2 regions of the Bacillus sp. WC2507 genome follow, and region 2 is predicted to be linked to the other one. Evidence: riboswitches for the same ligand, from Rfam matches in the RefSeq annotation. Region 2 holds a riboswitch; the other holds the start of a gene.

Region 1 (8,467 bases), 3.0 Mb from region 2:
TTCAGCACCTAAAGTTTCTAGTACTATAAATGGCGTTCCATTTACTGAATGGATTGTTCCGACTGGTAATGAGAATATTCGTCCTCAAAACCACATGATTCCAAAGTATATTACAATTCACGAGACTGACAATAAAAGTGTAGGAGCAGGAGCTAAAAACCACGCTCAATACTTATATAACCAAGCAGTAGGACAAACAGATCGAGCTGCATCATGGCACTTTACAGTAGATGATAAAGAGATTTATCAACACTTACCATTAAACGAAAACGGATGGCACGCAGGAGACGGTGATGGACCAGGTAATAGAGAATCTATTGCCATTGAAATTGCAGTTAACAGTGATGGTGACTATAATAAGGCAGTAGATAACGCTAAGAAACTTGCAGCTCATTTAATGAAAGAAACAGGTGTACCATTAAATAATGTCGTAAAACATCAAAAATGGAGTGGTAAAAACTGTCCTGCTATTATGATTAACAGTGGACAATGGGTTCCATTCGTAAATGGTGTTGAAGGGTATTATAATAAATTTTATCAACCAACAGACGATATAACAGGAGGTTGGTATGAGCCAGCTATTCGTGATTTGAATAGAAGAGGTATTATGGTCGGAGAAGGAAACGGTATTTTTGCGCCTAATAGATCTGTAACAAGAGCTGAGTTTGCTCAATTAATCTCTAATTCTCTAAGTCTTCCAGCTGGAGATGCAACGTTTAAAGATTTAAATGATGTAAATCCAACTTTACGAGATGGTATTAAACGTACTGCAAGTGCAGGCATCATTTCTGGTAGAGGAGACGGTAATTTTGACCCTAACACACCTATTACAAGAGAAGAAGCTGCAGTTATTGTAAATAAAGCTTTACAGTATAAAAAAATAAATGGACCATTGGCAAACTTACCATTTGCAGATAAAGATCAAATTATCTATAAAGAAGCAGTACAAAGATTATACGGTTTGGGTATTGTAAAAGGTATGGGAGATAATCTGTATGTGCCTAAAGGAACGACGACTCGTGGTGAAACAGCAGCATTCATTTTAAACATGCTTCAAGTAATTGAAACTGGTAGTGTTCAAAAAGGAATTGGTACAGTTGAAATTAATGGAATTGGGGTAAATGTTCGCAGCGGAGCAGGTGCTAGCTACTCTGTTGTTAGAAAAGCAAGCAAAGGTGAAAAAGCTACAGTATACGAAGAAAAGAATGGCTGGCTAAGAATTGGTACAGATGAGTGGGTTTATAATGAGCCTAGTTACATGGTATATAAGAAGGATAAAAATTAAACCGTTAAGACGAAAGTTATATATTAGGTATTCCAATTAAAAACAGGCGATGGGCAGTATTTTTCCCATTGCCTGTTTTTCTGTTGTATTTTCTTTTATATTATTTAAAATGTTTTGTCATATTGCTATAATAAAAATAGAGATATATGGAAAGGAGACAAGGATTCAATATGCGTACGAACTTGTAATGATTAGAAATTAGATAGATGAATTTTTCTCTCATAAGTGAGGGGTTATTTAGCTATCTGTAAATCATTCAAGGACTGCATATTTGGCTTGTACATCCCCTTTGTAAGGATAGATACCTATGTGGGGAAATTTATATCTCTTATATAAAATATGCGTCCTTTAAAATTGGAGGAGTATATGATGAATCAATTAAAACATAAAGTAGCAATTGTTACAGGTGTAAGTCGTTTAGATGGTATAGGCGCAGCGATTTGTAAAGAGTTAGCTGAAGCAGGATACGATATATTTTTTACGTATTGGACAGCTTACGATAAAGAGATGCCTTGGGGCGTCGATCAAAGTGAACAAATACAATTAAAAAAAGAGTTACTAAAAAACGGTGTGAAAGTATCGAGCATGGAGTTAGATTTAACTCGGAATGATGCACCGAAAGAGCTTATAAATAAAGTTACTGAACAACTAGGATACCCTCATATATTAATTAATAATGCAGCGTATTCTACAAATAATGATTTCTCTAATTTGACTGCTGAAGAATTGGATAAGCATTACATGGTAAATATTCGTGCGGCTACATTGTTAAGTAGCCAATTTGCCCGAGGATTTGATAAGAAATCTGGTGGTAGAATTGTGAATATGACTTCAGGTCAATTTCAAGGGCCTATGGCTGGAGAACTGGCGTATGCAACAACGAAGGGAGCTATTGACGCTCTTACTAGTACGTTGTCAGCGGAAGTAGCCCATTTAGGAATAACAGTGAATGCAATTAATCCAGGTCCAACTAGTACAGGGTGGATGACTGAAGAGATAAAGCAAGGATTAAAACCAATGTTTCCTTTCGGCAGAATTGGTGAGCCAAAGGATGCAGCGAGGCTTATTAAGTTTTTAGTAAGTGAAGAAGCAAAATGGATTACAGGACAAGTTATTCATTCAGAAGGCGGATTTAAAAGATAAAGTGAAACTTTAATTAGTGGGGGGTTTTTTCATCCCCCACTGATTATTAGCCTTCACCAATCGGACTTTTAAGGGCAGTTGATCCCCCACCTAACTTCTTTGCTCCCGCTGAATTTTGAGGCGAGGGTCTTACCGCCCGTTAATGCGGGATAAAAAGAAGGTATCTCATTTCGGTGAGATGCCCTCTTTTTTAATCTTTCTTCAATCTTCGTGCAACACCATTCCCTAAAGACTGTAACCCTTGAACGAGGATAATTAAAATAAAGACGGTTGCATACATTACTTCAGGTTCGTAGCGTAAGTGTCCGAATCGATATGCTAAGTCCCCTAGCCCGCCAGCCCCTACAAGTCCAGCCATTGCTGTTGCACCGATTAAGCCGATTGTTGCAATTGTTAAGCCAAGTACAAGGGAGGGACGAGCTTCTTTCACCATAACGTGCCAAATAATTTTTATAGTAGAAATGCCCATTGCTTGGTAAGCTTCAATAACACCACGGTCCACCTCTAATAAAGCTGTCTCCATTAATCGTGCAATGTAAGGTGCTGTGAATACGACAAGTGGTACGATGACACCTTGCACGCCAATGGATGTTCCCATTAGAAACTTTGTAAAAGGTAAAATGAAGAATAATAGAATGATAAATGGAAGAGAGCGAATGATATTAATAATTGTATTAAGAATCGGATAAATGATTTTATTTTCGTGCTGCCCACCAGGTCTCGTTAAAACAAGTGTGACGCCAAGTGGTAATGCAATAAGGATAGAGATGAATAGTGAAATAGATGTCATTTGAAATGTTTGAATGGTTGCTTCCCATATGACTTTACCCCATTCATCCAAAAAGGACTTGTTTCCCATAATCTGTTCTACCTCCTTCTACGATGATCCCTTGTTCTTGTAAAAATGATAAAGCGCGGTCTACTTCATTTTTTTCACCCTGCATATGAATGACCAGTTTCCCATATGCTTCATGTTTTAACTGTGTAATGTTACCGGATAAAATATTTGGATACACTTGAAAACGTTTTGTAGCAATAGCTAACGCTGGTTCGCCAGAAGAAGTTCCTATAAATGAAAGTGTTACGATTTCTCCGGTTCTTTGTAGTTCTTTTTGTACCTCTTCTGGAATTCTAGCTGCAAATGCACTATTTACGAATTTCTTCGTTGTTATATGTTGTGGGTTGGTGAAAATATCTTTCACAGTTCCACTTTCGATTACTGCTCCATGTTCCATAACAGCAACTCGGTCACATATACGCTGGATGACATTCATTTCATGTGTAATTAATAAAATTGTGATCCCGATTTCTTCATTGATTTTTAATAATAAGTCAAGGATAGAATCGGTTGTTTCCGGATCTAAAGCGCTTGTTGCTTCGTCGCTTAATAACACTTCAGGTTCGTGTGATAGTGCGCGTGCAATGGCAACACGCTGCTTTTGGCCACCAGAAAGTTCACTCGGATAGGCATCTTTTCGATTGAAAAGATCGACAATACGTAAGTATTTTTCTACCCTTTTTTCAATTTCTACTTTGGGAATGCCAGCAAGGCGTAAAGGTAATGCGATATTTTCATAAACTGTCACGGTTTTAAGTAAATTGAATCCTTGAAAGATCATTCCGATTTTTTGTCGCGCTTTTGCGAGTTCTTTTGCTGATAAAGTTGTTAAGTCTTGGTTGTTTACAATGATATTTCCTGTCGTTGGCTTTTCTAATAAATTTACACATCGAATTAATGTACTTTTACCAGCACCACTATATCCAATGATTCCAAATACTTCGCCCTTTTTTACTTGAAGGGAGGTAGGTTTAAGAGCTTCCACATTCCCTTTTTTTGTTGTGAATACTTTGGATACATTTTTTAATTCAATCATTATCGTCAGCTCCTACCAAGACGGTAAAACAGAACCATCAAATTTTTTCTCGATAAATTCTTTCACTTCTTTAGATTGATAAGCTTTCTTTAATTTATTTACAACAGCATCATCTTTATTTTCAGTACGAACAACGACCCAGTTCACATATGGTGAATCTTTTCCTTCACGGAAGATAGAATCTTTCGCAGGGCTTAATTTTGCACCTAATGCAAAGTTTGTATTAATCGCAGCTGCTTTTACTTCACTTAGTTGTGTCGGTAATTGAGATGCCTCTAATTCAACAATCTTTAAGTTTTTTGGATTTTCAATTACATCTTTCGCAGTCGCTTTTTCTGTAGCCTTTGGATCTACTTTTAAAACACCGGCTTTTTCAAATAGCTTTAAAGCTCGAAGTTCATTTGTTGGATCATTTGGTACAGCAATTGCGTCGCCCTCTTTTAAATCCTTTACATCTTTTAAGCTTTTCGAATATACACCCATAGGGAATGTTACTGTTGAAAATACTTCAGTTAATTTCATATTACGTTCAGCTTTAAATACGTCTAAATATGATTTCGTTTGATAGCTATTTACATCGAGGCTTTTTTCATCTAGGGATACGTTTGGTGCTACATAATCATTAAATACTTTTACATCAATTTCGAGACCGTCTTTTGCGGCAACTTCTTTTACCTTTTCAAAAATTTGTTCATGCGGACCGCCTGTTACACCGACAGTAATCTTTTTCTCATCTAACGCTTTTACTTCTTTATCTGAACCCCCGCTACATGCGCCTAATAATAATACCGCTCCACTTACAATGCTCAATAATACTTTTTTCATCTATAGTTCCCCCTTCATATACGTTCCAAAATAAAAAGCACCTCTCAAAAATAAGAGAGGTGCCGAATAGACAAAATAGGTTCCTCTCTTATCTTCCAAAACGAAAGCTCGTTTTGCAGGAATTAGCACCTTAGCTTATACGTCATAAGCTCGGTTGCCGGGCATCATCGGGCCAGTCCCTCCGCCACTCTTGATAAGAGTATGTGTATGTAGTTTTTTTAATATGCTACTAATAGTAAATCTTACAAAAAGAATTGTCAATGTTATTTTCTGAATATATTTTATTTTAAGGTAATCGAAACATTTCCTTTTTTATGCCCTTTTTCTACATATATATGAGCTTCAGTAATTTCTTCTAATCGGTAAGTTCTATCAATAACAGGCTTTAAATGTTCTGCTTCAGTTAGTTTTTTTAGTAGAATCATATCTTCTTTACTTACTTTTGCCATCATTCCATTCACAGATACATATTTCCCATTAGGTGTTAATGCCTTTTCACAAAGGGATTTTTTATGTTTTCCAACTGCATCAAATATAATATTGTAGCGTTCACCCCGCTTAGTAAAATCTTCTTTTGTATAATCAATTATTTTATCAGCTCCTAAAGATTGCACGAGTTCAAAATTTGAATGACTACAAACAGCCGTAACGGTCGCACCAAAATATTTAGCAAGTTGTACGGCAGCTGTTCCTACTGATCCAGAGGCACCATATATGAGCACTTGTTGTCCTTTTTTTATACGGCCCTTTCTCAGGAAATGTAATGCTGAAGTTCCGCCAAAAGAAATAACTGCCGCTTCTTCATACGTCACATTGGTAGGTTTTAATGCTATTAATCCACTTTCATGTACACATGTGTATTCGGCATAACCACCAAGGTTTAGTTCTGTTAATGCAAAAATTGGATCTCCTTTTTTAAATTGGGTTACATCTGTTCCAATTTCCTCAATTTCTCCAGCTAATTCTACGCCGAGTATAGGTTTTCTCGGTTTTCTGAAACCTAATATGATCCGCATAGGAATCCAAAATAAGAGGGGACTATTAAAGCCGCGTATTCTACAATCTCCAGTCGATACACTTGTTGCATGAATTTTAATTAATACTTCGTTCTTTTTAGGTGTAGGTTTCTCTATATTTTGAAGCTGGAGAACGTTAGGTGGTCCATATTTTGTGCAAATCATTACTTTCATAATAACCTCCCGAATTTCGTTGTTTTTATTTACATCATATTTAAACCTTTCATCAAACATGTTGTTATTTAGAGTTGAATTTAAATAAGGACATTGGAAATCATATAGATTTAAAAGATAAAAAAGTGGTATTATTTGGTAAAGGGGGATTTTTATGAAGAAAATTATAGTAGCTTCTAGTTTATTACTTACAATTGGTTTAGGGGTAGGGTGTAGTAGTGATAAAGTATCGAAGACGGGTGAACCCAAAACGGCATCAGTAAAGAAAGAGAAGGATTTAGCCGCAAAAGATGTTTTTAATAAGGCGTATGAGAACTTAAAAAATGAAGAGTATGTAACGGTGATGCAGGATATGGATATAAAGGCTGATGGACAAGAACTGAGTATAATGAAGGCTAAAATACAAATAGAGCTGAAAACAAAGAGTTCTCGTGCTGAAATGAATGTTTCGGGTACGGATATTATCATTTATGGTGTAAATGATAAAATTGTTGGTCAAGTGAAGAATCCTAATACAGGTGAAGTTATATCTATACCAGAAGAGAAATTAAATATTAGTGGGATGAATGCAGCCAAGAGTGTGAAAGAGAATGTAGAAATCCCACCAGAAATTGTACAAAAAATGAAGATGGAAAAAAGTGGAGACAAATATAAATTAAAGGTCAGGTTAAAAGGAAAAGATGCAGAGAGTATTTTAGGTAGTATAGGTGAAACGCAGAAGAAAGCATTAGAAGCACAAAATGCAAAGGTAGAAGAGATAGATGCAGAATATATGATCACAAAAGATTTTAAATATGAATCATTAAAATTGGATATAGTTGTGAGTAGAAATAGTAAGGAGAAAGCAAAAATTATGACGGATATAAAATATACATCATATGAAAAATTTGATCCCATACAGTTGCCAGTAACGAATTAATTGATTTGAAGAGAGATGCCTAAAAGAGCAAGGGTATCTCTCTTTTTTCGTTACTAACATATTTTCTTCTTAGAAAAATATGTACAATATGTAGTGAAAGAAATTCAAACAAGGAGAGTGTCATTTGAAAAAAAGAAAGATAGTAGTTGTCATTGTAGCGTATACCGTTTTGTTAGCGGCGTCTGTACATACGTATAAAAAACAACTCGATCATCCTATGATGAGTGATGTCGGTAAATTGCTCCCGACAAAGATTAAACGTGTTGAAAGTGCTACGGATGAGCACTCGTTAATAAAATTAGTGCAAGATGCAAAAGTTTCAGGAGAGAAAATTTCGATTGCGGGTATGCAGCATAGTCAAGGCGGTCAGACGTATTATCCGAACGGTACGATGCTTGATATGAAAGGGTATAATAAAATATTAGAATTCGATGCGGAGAAGAAGAGGATTAGGGTGCAAGGCGGTGTCACCTGGAATGACATTCAAAAGAAAATCAATCCATATGGTCTTGCGGTTCAAGTGATGCAATCTCAAAATATTTTTACTGTTGGTGGTTCATTAAGTGTAAATGTACATGGGCGTGATATTCGTCATGAAGCATTGATTGATACGGTCGAATCCTTTCGACTATTAATGGCAGATGGTACTGTACGCAATGTAAGCAGAAAAGAGAATACGGAGTTATTTCCATATGTCATTGGTGGTTACGGGTTATTTGGTGTTATTTTAGATGTGACGTTAAAGTTAACGGATGATGAATTATATGAAACGCACACAAGAATGCTAGATTATAAAGAATACGCATCTTATTTCAAAGAAAAAGTGAAAAAAGATGAAAATGTTCGTATGCACTTAGCGCGTATTTCTGTTGCTCCAAACTCATTTTTAAAAGAGATGTATGTGACAGATTATACAGTGGCACAAAATCAAAATATGAGGGAAGAGTACAGTGAATTAAAGGAAGAAAATATTATAGCTGCACCGAAATTTTTGCTTGGGTTATCGCGTTATAGCGAATGGGGAAAGAATACGTTTTGGGATATACAAAGAAATTATTTTGAACGTACAGATGGAAAGTATGAGACGCGAAATAATGTTATGAGGTCAGATAGTGCTTTTATGGAATATGAAAATCCGAATAGGACAGAAGTGTTACAAGAATACTTTGTGCCCTTAGATTCTTTCACAAAATACATAGATGATTTACGTAACACATTAACTAAAGAAGAG
Region 2 (8,467 bases):
ATAGATATGGAATTACAGAAAAAAGTAGAAGAAAGTATAGAAAAAATATTAAAGGCATATAAAGGATCAGAATCCATGTTAGATCGTGCTTTCGTTGTGATGATGAATCCGAAGAACGGACAAGTATTATCCATGGCTGGGAAAAGACTTGTAGAAAAAGACGGAAAAACAGAAGTTGAAGACTATGCATTAGGCACAATGACTAGTTCATATGAGCTTGGATCAACAGTTAAAGGTGCGACAGTTTTAACTGGATTTGAAACGAAAGCTATAACACCAGGTACTTATTTTTATGATACACCTATGAAGTTTAAAGGAACTAAGGAGAAAAAGTCTTGGAAAGAGTTTGGAAATATAGACGATTTAAGAGCGTTACAAGTCTCTTCAAACGTTTATATGTTTAATACAGCATTAAAAATTGCAGGTGTGGATTATGTGAAAAATAGTTCATTAAATATTAAACAGGAGTACTTTGATAAAATGAGGTATTATTTCAGGCAATTTGGATTAGGTGTTCCAACGGGCATCGATTTACCAAATGAAACAGCTGGACAAATTGGTAAAAAAGATAATCAACCAGGTTTCTTATTAGACTACTCAATTGGCCAATATGACACGTATACACCGCTTCAGCTTGTACAGTATATTTCAACAATCGCAAACGGTGGGTATCGAATGAAGCCACAAATTGTTCAAGAAGTTAGAGAGCAAACGTCGCAAAAAGATGAGATTGGTAAAGTGGTGCATTCAGTAGAACCAATCGTTTTAAATAAGATAGATATGAAAGAGGAATATATAAATCAAGTAAAAGAAGGATTTAGAAGGGTATTCCAAGAAGGTGATGGAACAGGAGTAAGGGCGTTCCAAAAAGCATCTTATAAGCCAGCAGGTAAAACAGGGACAGCACAGACTGTATACGGTGGAGAAAGTGATATTGGAAGAAATGAAAAAGGTGAGCGAAGAGAATGTTATAACTTAACGTTAGCAGGATATGCGCCATATGATAATCCGGAAGTAGCGTTCTCTGTAGTTGTACCATGGGTTATTAATGATAAATCTGGTATTAACTCTGATATTGGAAAAGAAGTTTTAGATGCTTATTTTGAATTGAAAAATAAGCGATTGACTGGAGAAACGATGAAAATAGATAGCTCTAAAGAGGATTAAAACATACGAAATGTTATAGAAACCAGTGGCGCCTTTATTTAGGGATAGGCCAAAATGGGTGATGGAGAGGGATAAAATCATTCTATCAATTATTCACGTTTTATAAAAAAATTCATATATTGATAGCATAGGACAAGCTGAAAAGTTTATTCTAACCTCACAGAACACTCCTTATCACGGTTAGGCATCTACTTATGTAGATGCCTTTTTTAATGTATTAACTGACAATTATTTATCAACCTAAAGTAGTAAGTATATTAGGACTATTAGGGGGAGGGTGACGGTAATAATTATAATATGATTAATAAGAGCATTGAAATGTAAGGAGTGAGTAACAAGTGCTAAATATTTTAGTGGTTAATTTCCCGGCAGAGGGACATGTAAATCCTACATTAAGTTTAGTCAAGGCCTTTACTGAACGGGGTGATTACGTACATTATATTACAACAGAACACTTTAAAGGCAGAATTGAAGATTTGGGAGCAACTGTATATACCCATCCAGATTTATTAAAGGAGATTTCTATTGATAGTGAAACTTCATATGGGCTGAATTCTTTCTTTCATGTACATGTTCAAACTTCTTTATATATATTAGAAATTACGAAACAATTAAGTGAAAGCATAAATTTTGATTTCGTAATTTACGATATATTTGGTGCTGGAGAGTTAGTAAAGGAGTATTTACAAATTCCAGGCGTACTTTCTTCTCCTATATTTTTAATTCCTCCAAAATTATTGGAGACTTTACCTTTTCATCCAAATGCAGAAATACAATTCCGACCCGATGAACGTTCTGAAAAGTTACTATGTCAAATGGAACATGAATTTGGAGTAAAGCCTAAAAATAATCTTCAATTTATGCATAATAAGGGAGATATCTCACTCGTGTACACAAGTCGTTATTTTCAACCTGATAGTGATTTGTTCGGAGAAAATAACATTTTTATTGGGCCGAGTATTTCAAATCGTAAAACAAATGTAGAGTTTCCACTTGAATTGCTTAAAGATAAGAAAGTTATTTATATTTCAATGGGGACACTACTTGAAGGGCTCGAACCATTCTTTAATACTTGTATTGATACTTTCTCAAATTTTGAAGGGATAGTCGTAATGGCAATTGGTGATCGAAATGATATTTCAAAAATAAAGCAAGCACCAGACAATTTTATAATTGCTCCATACGTACCCCAATCAGAAATATTAAGTGAAGCAGATGTATTTATTACACATGGCGGCATGAATAGCGTACACGATGCTATTTATTTTAATGTCCCATTTATCATAATTCCACATGATAAAGACCAGCCGATGATAGCACAAAGATTAACTGAACTTGAGGCAGCACATAGGTTATTGAAAGAGCATGTTAATGCGCAAACTTTAAAAGAAGCGGTAACAAACGTTCTTTCAAATGAAAAGTATAAACATGGTATACGAAAACTAAATGATAGTTTTTTAGAATGCGGTGGTTCAAATGAGGCAATTGCAGCTATTAAATCTCTTTTAAATAAATAGTGTGGACAATATAAAAGCATAGAGGTTCAACCTTTATGCTTTTATATTATTATCCCGCAAACTGCACAGCAGTATTTGCATGTAAAAAAGCAGTATCAAAAACAGGAACAGTAAGGTCGTTTTGGGAAATAAGCAAAGGGATTTCAGTACAGCCTAGTAATATACCTTCTGCGCCATTTTGAATTAATGATTTTGTAATTTGTAATAGTTTTTCTTTTGATGTTTCTGAAATAATTCCTTTACTTAATTCATTTAAAATAACATGATGAATAAAATTTCTTTCCTCTTCATTTGGGATAATCGTCTCAATATTATAATTCGCTAAACGTGATTTATAGAAGTCTTGTTCCATCGTTTGTTTCGTACCCAATAGTCCGATACGCTTTATATTTTGTTCTACCACTTCTTTAGCACTCACATCACCAATGTGAAGAAGTGGAATAGATATTGCACTTTCTACTTCTTCAGCAAATAAATGGACCGTATTGGAACACATTAATAAACAATCAGCTCCGGATTTTTCAACCTTTTTTGCAACTGTGACTAATTCGTTTTTCACTTCTTCATATTGATGATTTTGTAACAAAGTAGTTACTTCACCAAAGTCCATGCTATATAAAACAAGCTTAGCATTTTGATCATATTGAGAAAGTGTAAGTGTATTAATATGTTTATAGTATAACGATGTAGATTCCCAACTTAGTCCACCAATTAAACCGATTACTTTCATCATACATTCCTCCCGAAACAATTTTGAATTCATTATTTCATAATTCCGATAAGAATACAATGATATAAATGTGCTATTTAACAAAAAATAAAAATAATTAGAAAACTATTGTAATTTATCTTTCTTAGTGCCATAATACGAATTACAAATTCATACTTATCCAGAGAGGTGGAGGGTACGGCCCTACGAAACCTCAGCAACCCCTATGTAAAATCATAGGAAGGTGCTAATTCCGCAGAGGACACAATGTGTTTTTTGGAGATAAGAGGATTCTTGAACGTGAAAGAAAATGACCTCTTATGCAAGAGGTCATTTTTTGTTGTATAGAAAGGGAGTGTCGATGCATAATTCATTTTTAAAATAAATATAGAGTAATAAAAGTTGACTAATATGAGAGGGGAATTGTAATGAACAAATTATCAACAAAGTTAGTAGCAGCAATCGGAATTGGATCAGCGTTATACGGGATATTAGGACTTTGGGGATTTTCTATTGCACCAAATACATTTATTAAACCTGCATTAGCTATTTTAACTGTTTTTGGAGCGTTATTTGGTCCAGTAGCAGGACTGTTAATAGGACTTATCGGTCATACCGTAACAGATACAATCGCTGGATGGGGTATTTGGTGGGGGTGGGTTATTAGTTCAGGACTTATCGGCCTTGCAATGGGACTCATTCAAAAAAGAGTTGGCTTTAGTGTGAAAAACGGGACGTATAATAAGGGAGATATTTCTTATTTAGCCATTACTGGGTTAATTGGTATTGTCATTGCGATTATATTTGCTGGGGCATTCGATATTATTGTGATGGGAGAACCGTTTGACAAAATTGTTATACAAGTATTAGGAGCAACAATTGCCGATGTTATTGTATTTTTAGTTCTCGGATTGCCAATTACAATAGGTCTAGCTAAATCTAATAAGAAACATACACATTTAAAAATTGAAAAGTAGGGATGTTAACATGCAACCAATTATTTCTTTTGAACAATTTAGCTTTCAATATGAGCATGCGGCACAGCCTACTGTAAAAGACATTACATTTCATATATATCCTGGAGAAAAAGTACTAGTTGCTGGACGAAGCGGTTCGGGGAAATCAACGTTAGCTCATTGTATCAATGGGCTAATCCCATTTTCTTATGAAGGATTTAGTACTGGTAATATTTTAATTGCCGGAAAAGATCCGAGGAAAGAGAGTATATTTGAACAGAGTAAACAAGTAGGAACAATTTTGCAAGATCAAGATGCTCAATTTATTGGCCTTACAGTAGAAGAAGATGTAGCTTTTTATTTAGAAAATGAATGTGTAAATCAAGATGATATGAAAAAGATTGTTTCGGACGCATTAAAAAAGGTAAAGATGCATACTTTTCATAAACAAAGTCCACATGAATTATCAGGAGGGCAAAAACAAACTGTTTCTCTAGCAGGTCTGTTAACGACAAATGCTGATATATTATTGTTCGATGAACCGTTAGCAAATTTGGATCCGCTAAGCGCCTTACATACAATAGAACTTATTCAAGATATACATAAACAATATAATAAAACAATTGTAATTATTGAACATCGAATAGAAGAAATGTTAAACCTGGATTTAGATAAAATTATTTTAATTGATGAAGGTGAAATTGTTGCCATAGGGACACCAGAAGAGATTTTAGCGTCAAATATATTACCATCTATTGGCTTAAGAGAGCCTATGTACATAGAAGTATTAAAGAGATTACATTTTGATAGTAATAATGATGTAATATACCCAATTGAAAATCTTCAAAGGGAAAATGTTAGTAGCGTAATAAATGAGTGGATGGAGAAGCAAGCTTTTTATAAAGATAGTCCTACAAAAAATGAATTATTGAATGTAGAGAATTTGTCGTTCTCATATCCTAATAAACAAAAAGTATTAGATAATGTAAATTTCTCTCTATATAAAGGGGAAATAGTAGGACTGTTGGGCCATAATGGAGCTGGAAAATCAACATTAGCTCATAGTCTTATAGGGATAAACAAAACAAAAAATGATAGGATTTTAATTGATGAAGTAAATATCAATTCTTGGTCTATTCGTAAACGCGGTGAGGTTATATCTTATGTGATGCAAAATCCAAATCATATGATTACACAACATACTGTTATAGAAGAAGTTTCATTCACATTAAAATTAAAAAGGGTTTCAAAGGAAGAGATTAAGCTTAGAGCGGAAGAAGCGTTAAAAGTTTGTGGTTTGTATCCATTTCGAAACTGGCCAATTCAGGCGTTAAGTTATGGACAAAAAAAGAGATTAACAATTGCATCTGTACTAACAACAAATCCGAAACTTATCATATTAGATGAACCGACAGCGGGACAAGATTATTATCACTATAAACAGTTTATGTCGTTTATTAGAAAATTAACTGCAAAGGGAATATCGTTTATTTTTATCACACACGATATGAATCTCGTATTGGAATATACAGACAGAGCGATAGTTTTACATGAAGGGAAAATTATTGCGAATAATACCGCGTCTATTGTATTAGGGCATCTAGAAACGTTACAAAGAGCGAACTTAAGGGAAAGTTCTTTATACAAACTAATTAAATTTAGTGGGATTGCATTTCCTGAAAGGTTTGTAGAACTTTATTTTGATGTTATTAGGAGGGAGGAAGGTGTATAGTACATATTTTCATCGCATGGATGGAGCAGTGAAATTGTTGTTATTTATTTTCTGTATGACACTTACTTTTTTATTTTTTGATTTTCGCATATTGCTATTTGTATTTATGATTGGATGTATCGGACTTTTAGTTGCTAAAATTCCATTTCGTAAAATTTTTATTGTTTTTAGTGTTATATTTACATTTGGTTTATTAAATTCTGTCATGATTTTATTTATTACACCAACCCATGGATCTGAATTAATCGGATCATATACTTCATTTGTGTATATTGGATATGCAACAATTACATACGAAACCGTATTTTATGCAGCTACACTTTCGTTAAAGTATTTTACGTTATTACCATTTACACTTATATTTATTTATACGACTGACCCAAGCGAATTTGTGAGTAGCTTAAGTAAATTTCGTATTCATTATAAGATTACCTATGCAATAAATATTGCATTACGCTATATACCTGATATTCAGTCCGAATATAAAGTTATTAAACATGCACAAGAGGCGAGAGGAGTAGCTTTTGAAAAAGGTGAAGCAAGTTTATGGATTCGTATGAAAAACCGTGTCTTAATTTTCTGGCCGCTAATTATTCATTCACTAGATAGAATTGATACAGTTTCAAATGCAATGGATTTAAGAGGATTTGGAAAGAAGGATAAACGTACATGGTTTTATACAAATAAAGCGAAAAAAGGGGATTTCATGGCTTTATTTGTAGGTGTTTTTATTTTAATTATTGCAGTATATTTAAAGTTACATGTATTTCAAAACTTTTGGTATCCATTTTAAAGCACTCTCAAATGAGTGCTTTTACTTATTTTTATGTAGACATGCTCAAAAAAGGGATATTCACATAATGTATAATACGAACCAGTTAAAATGATCAACTACCTATTAGTTTTCAAACCAAAAGGAGGAGAAAATATGAGTTACGGTGGTTCTTGTGGTTTTGGTGGAGGTTTCGCTTTACTAGTTGTGTTATTTATTTTATTAATTATCGTTGGATGCAGCTGCTGGGGCGGAGGGTACTAATTTCTAATTAGTCTCCACAAATGTAAACTAAAAAAACATAGAAGATACTTATGTATCGAAACAAATAAAAAAGGAGCAATTATGCTCCTTTTTTATTTGTTTTCAGATGAGTTCGTATTACATTTCGGCAATGTAATTGTTAAAGTTGTACCTTTATTAACGAGACTTCGGATTTTTAAACTACCTTGCATCGTTTCAATAATCTTAACAGCAACCATTGTACCTAATCCTGTACCTTTTGTTTTTGTGCTAAAATAGGGTTCGCCAAATCGATTTATTTGCTCTTGTGACATACCAATTCCGCTATCCTCAATTCGTATTATAACTTTATTATTACTAATAGATGAGGAGATATGTAAAGTACCACCATTAGGCATTGCTTCAATACTATTTTTTATTAGGTTTAAAAAACATTGTTGAAAGTGCTGTTTATTACCAACAATTGATGCCCTAGAGAAATCTTTCGTAATATGTATTGTATTCATATTACATAAAGGTAAGATCATATTAATAACTCGAGTTAACTCTTGTTCTACTGAAATATGATCTAATTTTTCTGAAGCAGGTTTGGCAAATGTTAAATAATCATCAATAATTCCTTGGGCACGATGCAACTCTTCAAGTATATGTTCAATATACTCGTCTCTAGATTCTGGAGTTAAATTCGGTGTTTTTAAAAGTTGAGTAAATCCTTTTACGACAGTTAAAGGATTTCTTACCTCGTGCGATATACTAGCAGCGAGTTGGCTCACAATCTCCATTTTTTCCATTTTAATTAACTTCGATCGCATACATACTGCATCTTTTAAAACTTCATTAAAATAAATTACAAACAACATCAAAGTAGTTGGTAATATTATAAAATAAATAATGTATAAATTATTCACTTCAAAATCCGATAAAGTTAATACAATTACAGTTGTAAATATTGCTAGAAAAAATGTTAAAAACATTCCATAAGCTACTTTAACTTTTCTATTATACTTATTAAATTTTGCGGATGCGAACGCTGTAATGATAAACATTGTGCCATAAACGAGTATTGTTAACATACTAAATCCATAAAATGAAAATCTTGTAATTAATAAAATAGCAAACAATATTATACCGACAGGGAAGCCACCATAAAGCGTACCTATTATAACTGGTATTTGTCTTAAATCATGAATACAATTTTCATCCATATAGATAGGATAGCGCATACATAAAATAAGAGGGATACTCGTACAAAGTATAGTAAGTAGCTTTTTATATTTCTTCAAATAGCGCCCGCTATCAAATATAAAATAAAAGATAAAGATACTAATTAAAATGTAAAGAAGATTATTTAATACGTTTTGATTAATATAA

The links. A riboswitch is a leader RNA that binds a small molecule or an ion and turns the genes downstream of it on or off. The one in region 2 is predicted to bind S-adenosylmethionine.
Region 1: it holds a riboswitch for S-adenosylmethionine, as region 2 does, so the genes downstream of both, ACUN28_RS00620 (MetQ/NlpA family ABC transporter substrate-binding protein) here and ACUN28_RS16505 (ECF-type riboflavin transporter substrate-binding protein) in region 2, are expected to answer to the same signal.

The regions. Positions count from the first base shown of each region.
Region 1 is NZ_JBQXPN010000001.1:106,322-114,788, reverse strand. It holds gene ACUN28_RS00640 (S-layer homology domain-containing protein) at 1-1,285, shown strand, start outside; gene ACUN28_RS00635 (SDR family oxidoreductase) at 1,652-2,428, shown strand; gene ACUN28_RS00630 (methionine ABC transporter permease) at 2,619-3,287, opposite strand; gene ACUN28_RS00625 (methionine ABC transporter ATP-binding protein) at 3,262-4,302, opposite strand; gene ACUN28_RS00620 (MetQ/NlpA family ABC transporter substrate-binding protein) at 4,315-5,127, opposite strand; SAM riboswitch class I at 5,213-5,327, opposite strand; gene ACUN28_RS00615 (NAD(P)-dependent alcohol dehydrogenase) at 5,409-6,317, opposite strand; gene ACUN28_RS00610 (hypothetical protein) at 6,472-7,236, shown strand; gene ACUN28_RS00605 (FAD-binding oxidoreductase) at 7,361-8,467, shown strand, end outside.
Region 2 is NZ_JBQXPN010000001.1:3,077,210-3,085,676, reverse strand. It holds gene ACUN28_RS16520 (peptidoglycan D,D-transpeptidase FtsI family protein) at 1-1,167, shown strand, start outside; gene ACUN28_RS16515 (macrolide family glycosyltransferase) at 1,506-2,684, shown strand; gene ACUN28_RS16510 (aspartate/glutamate racemase family protein) at 2,734-3,417, opposite strand; SAM riboswitch class I at 3,568-3,682, shown strand; gene ACUN28_RS16505 (ECF-type riboflavin transporter substrate-binding protein) at 3,822-4,370, shown strand; gene ACUN28_RS16500 (ABC transporter ATP-binding protein) at 4,381-6,081, shown strand; gene ACUN28_RS16495 (energy-coupling factor transporter transmembrane component T family protein) at 6,074-6,874, shown strand; gene ACUN28_RS16490 (YjcZ family sporulation protein) at 7,010-7,117, shown strand; gene ACUN28_RS16485 (sensor histidine kinase) at 7,210-8,467, opposite strand, start outside.